DNA from 2 places in the Variovorax sp. J22R115 genome. Region 1 is predicted to be linked to the other one. Evidence: riboswitches for the same ligand, from Rfam matches in the RefSeq annotation. Region 1 holds a riboswitch; the other holds the start of a gene.
The links. Region 1 has a riboswitch for glycine ahead of gcvT (glycine cleavage system aminomethyltransferase GcvT). Riboswitches for the same ligand answer to the same signal wherever they lie in the genome.
Positions count from the first base shown of each region.

Region 2: another riboswitch for glycine. It lies ahead of QTI04_RS20200 (FAD-dependent oxidoreductase); the one in region 1 lies ahead of gcvT (glycine cleavage system aminomethyltransferase GcvT).

Region 1 is NZ_JASZYM010000002.1:389,421-391,809, reverse strand. It holds gene gcvH (glycine cleavage system protein GcvH) at 1-377, opposite strand, end outside; gene gcvT (glycine cleavage system aminomethyltransferase GcvT) at 415-1,578, opposite strand; glycine riboswitch at 1,625-1,738, opposite strand; glycine riboswitch at 1,752-1,851, opposite strand; gene QTI04_RS04840 (TRAP transporter large permease) at 1,920-2,389, opposite strand, start outside.
Region 2 is NZ_JASZYM010000011.1:124,662-127,050, forward strand. It holds gene QTI04_RS20195 (helix-turn-helix transcriptional regulator) at 125-859, shown strand; glycine riboswitch at 890-974, shown strand; glycine riboswitch at 997-1,103, shown strand; gene QTI04_RS20200 (FAD-dependent oxidoreductase) at 1,184-2,389, shown strand, end outside.

The DNA of each region.
Region 1 (2,389 bases):
CAGTTGTCGGCAGAAAATTTCTCGTACGCCGTCTCGTCCAGCAGCGCTTCGAGCTGGATCGCATCGCTGATGCGCACCTTGAAGAACCAGCCTGCATCCATCGGGGCGCTGTTGGCGAGCGAGGGATCGGCGCGCAGCGCCTCGTTGACTTCGGTGATCTCGCCCGAGACCGGCATGAACACGTCGGCCGCGGCCTTGACCGACTCGACCACGCCCGCCACATCGCCCTGGTTGAAAGTCTTGCCGACTTCCGGCAGGTCGACGAACACCACGTCGCCCAGTGCGTCTTGTGCATGCACCGTGATGCCGACGGTCACGAGCGTGGTGTCTGCGTCTTGCTGAACCCACTCGTGGTCCTTGGTGTACTTGATGGTCATGAAGGAAGCTCCTTGGATAAAAGAATGTCGGTGGGAATCAACCGCGGAAATAGTGCGCAGGGACAAAAGGCATGGTGCTCACTTCCATCGGCACGGGCTTGCCGCGCACGATGGCCTGGATGCGCGTGCCCGGCTCCGCGTAGGCCAGTGCCACGTAGCCCATCGCGACCGGCCGGTCGACCGTGGGGCCGAGCAAGCCGCTGGTCACATGACCGATGGCCAGGCCTTCGAACGACTCAAGGAGCGTGCCATCGCGCACCGGAACGCGCTCCAGTGCGACCAGGCCGACGCGCTTGCGCTTCAGCGTGTCGTGGTCGAGATGGCCCGCCGTGCCGCTGGCAGCCGTGAGTTGCGCCAGGATCCGGACCGCGCCGGGAAATCCGCCTTCGCGCTCGCCGCCGGTGCGCCGAACCTTCTGCATCGCCCAGCCGAGCGACGCCTCGACGGGCGTGGTGGTTTCATCGATGTCGTTGCCGTAGAGGCAGAGCCCGGCTTCGAGCCGCAGCGAATTGCGCGCGCCCAGGCCGATGGGCTTGACCTCGGGCTGAGCAAGGAGCAGGCGAGCCAGCGCCTCGGCGTCCTTGGCGGCGACCGAGATCTCGAAGCCGTCCTCGCCCGTGTAGCCGCTGCGCGCGACGAAGGCCGGCAGGCCGCCGATCTGAACGGCGCCGCCCGTCATGAAGACGAAGCGCTCCACGCCGGGCGACAGGCGCGCGAGCGTGGCCGCGGCTTGCGGCCCCTGAAGTGCCAGCAACGCATGGTCGGGCATCGGCAAGACCTGGCAGCGCTTGCCGATCTTCGCCGTGATGTGCGCGATGTCGGTCTGCTTGCAGGCGCCGTTCACGATCACGAAGAGCGAATCGTGGCCCTCGTTGAAGAACATCAGGTCGTCGAGGATGCCGCCCTCGTCGTTGAGCAGCAGGCCATAGCGCTGCTTGCCCGGCGCCAGGCCGATCACGTCGACCGGCATGAGGGTCTCGAAAGCTGCCGCGGCATCCGGGCCGACGAGGCGCAGCTGGCCCATGTGGGAAATGTCGAACAGGCCCGCGGCCTCGCGCGTGTGCTTGTGCTCGGCCATCAGGCCGGCGGGGTATTGCACCGGCATCGAATAGCCCGCGAAGGGAACCATGCGGGCGCCGAGCTCAACGTGCAGGGCGTGAAGCGGGGTCTTCAGAAGATCGTCGGTCGATGCGGAGGCCAAGGCACTCTCCAAAAGGGGCAGTCCAGATCCATGACCGGAGCCATGGGCCACCCCTGCTGTCCGCTTTACCTGAGAGATTCGCCCCACGATCGGGGTTTGCTCCTTCGGTGGACAGCCCCTCCGACGTGGTGATGGGCCGTCTCTCTCCAGCAAGGAAACGCCCGTGCAGGGCGCCTCGTCAGTCCTTTTGCCTGAGCGTTCGGGCCCTTGTTTCGAGGGGACCTGCGCCTTCGGCGGCACCGCTGTCGCGGGGCTCTCTCCTGACCCGGCGAGTGTAGTGGATCGGCGCCGGGTCGGTCTGCGATTTCAGTGCATCAGCATGACACCGTGGTGACCGGGCGCTACTTGAAGCCCCACAGCCGCGGCAGCCATGTGCTGAGCGCCGGCATGAAGGTGAGCACCAGCAGTACCGCGCCGTGCGCCCACAGGAAGGGCACCAGTTCGCGCACCAGTTGCGACATCGGCACGCGCGAGACGTTGCAGGTGACGAAGAGCAGCCCACCCACCGGCGGTGTGATCATGCCGAGCGTGAGGTTGTAGATCACGATCATCGCGAAGTGGATCGGATCGATGCCCAGCTTGACCGCCACCGGCGCAAGGATCGGCGCCAGCACCATCACGCCCGGCAGCGGCTCGATGAAGATGCCGAAGAGCAGCAGGAAGACGTTCACGATGATCAGGAACATCCACGGCGACAGGTTCATGCCCGCCAGCCACTCGGCCAGCGTCTGCGGCACGTTCTCGATGGTCAGGATCCATGCGAACGAAGCCGACAAGCCGATGATGATGAGCACGGATGCCGAGAGCAAGG
Region 2 (2,389 bases), on a different contig from region 1:
GGCGGGCTCCGGTGGTTGGCTTGGGGTGGAATCTAGGTTGTCAACCCACCGTTCGGCATCGAAAATCGATACGGCGTACTTTTCCACCACTCCCGGTATCAGCCGGCAATACCCGCCCCCCCTCATGAGCACCACCGTCGACCTGGTCCAGGCCCTCAAGAACGAACTCAAGAACGCCCATATGACCTACGCGGATCTCGCCAAGTCGCTGGACATGGCCGAATCCAGCGTCAAGCGAATGCTTGCCAAGGGCGACATGCCGCTCACCCGGGTCGATGCCATCTGCCGGGCCCTCAAGATCGATTTCGCCGAACTCGCACGGCGCGTGGCCGACGCGCAGCCGCTGCTCAAGGAACTGACGCTGGAGCAGGAAAAGGCGGTGGTCAAGGACAAGAAGCTCCTGCTGCTGGCCATCTGCGTGCTGAGCCAATGGACGCTGGAGCAGATCGTCGGCGCCTACCGGATCACCGAAGCCGAATGCATCGGCTACCTGGCGCAGCTCGACCGCATCGGCATCATCGAACTGCGCCCGCTGAACCGCTACCGGCTGAAGCTGGCGAAGACCTTCCGCTGGCGGCCCCACGGCCCGGTCATGGATTTCTTTCGCGAGAACGTCGTGCTCGACTACTACCGCGGCGGCTTCGACGGCCCCGCCGAGGGGCTTCTGCTGGTGCACGGATCGATCAGCAAGTCGCTCGCGCCCGCCTTCCTGGACCGTCTTCAGCGCGTCGCGCAGGACTTCGCACAGCAGCACCAGACCGACCAGAAGCTTTCGCCCAAGGAGCGCGAGGGCTACACCCTGCTGCTGGGCATGCGCAACTGGGAGTTCGAGCTCTTCACGCGCCTGCGCCGAGCCTGAAACACACAGAAACCGGTTTCCTCTATAAAATCTTGGGCTGCAGAAAAGTGGACGCACTGCCGTCCCACCGATGGCGCAAACTCCCATGAACGCTCAGGTGAACCGCATTCGCGGTTCGGTCACTGCTTCCGATTGAAACATCGCCGACTGGAGAGACGCCACGCCATGTGGCGCACCGAAGGAGCAAGTCCGCTGCAGGTCGCACCGGATGAATCTCTCAGGTAACAGAGACAGGGGGAGCGGCAGTTTGAACCTCGGGTCACGGCCGCTCCGCACAGTGAGCACCAACACCCGCCGTTCATGTCATCCCACAAGGATCTGGACATGCGCGTGGTTGTGCTCGGCGCCGGCTTGCTCGGCGTCACATCGGCCTATTACCTTCAACAGCTCGGTCACGAAGTGACCGTGGTCGACCGGCATGCGACGCCCGCGGCCAAGGCCCGTGGCCGTGTGGCGCCGCAGGGCGGCGCACCGACGCCGCAGTGTTCCGGGGCCGATTCCACGGGCACGGGAAGCACACTGGGCAGATGGGCCAAGCTGCGCGCAGGCATGCGCCGGCACGTCTCCAGGCTGGTCGACAGGGCCATCGGCGCGCGCCCCCAGCGCGATCCCCGCGAACACCTCGTGCGTCTTGCCGCCTACAGCCGCAAGAGCGCTCGCGTGCTTCGGGAGGAGGGCGGCTTGCCCCAGGGCTCGCGTGTAGGCGGTCTGCTGAATGTCTTCACCTGCGCGGAAGCCTTCGGCGCCCGCCTGGCGCGCGCGCCGCACTGGTCCGAACTGGGCTGCGAGGAACAACTGTTCTCGGCCGACGACGCGATCCGCATGGAACCCGCGCTGCTGGCCATGCGTGCGAAGCTCGCCGGAGCCACCTATTCGGTCGAAGACCCGGCCCGTGATCCTGCGCAGTTCGCCGCAAGTCTCGTCTTCATGTGCCGCGCTGCGGGTGTGCGCTTCCTGACGAAGCACACCGTGGTTTCGCTGAAGGACCGCGACGGCCGCATCGACCGCGTCGAGTTGCTCGACCCCGCGGGCCAGCCCATGACGCTGCGCGCGCAAGCCTACGTGCTGGCGCTGGGCGCATCCAGCGTGCCGCATGCGGAATACCTCGGCGTCGACATGCCGCTGCGCTTCGTGCGCGAGTACATCGTCACGATACCGGTCAAGGATGCGTCCCGTGCCCCGCGCGTCGCGTTGCGCGACGTGCAAGGCAAGCTGCGCATCACCCGCATCGAAACCCCCGAAGGCGACCAATTGCGCGTCACCGCCACCGTACGCGCCGGCCTCGAGGAAGATCGCGAACCGGATTCGGATCGCTTCGATGCCATCCTGAGACGCGTGGAAAAGCTGCTCCCCGGTGCGGCGGACACGGCACGAGCTTCTCTCGCCACCGAGATGCACGCAGTGAGCACGAATCGCCTGCCGATGATCGGGAAGACGCGCCTGCCCAACCTCTTCCTCAATACTGCCCCCGGCACCCCCAGTTGGATCACGGCACTCGGCGCAGGCAAGTCGATCGCCCGCATCGTCAGC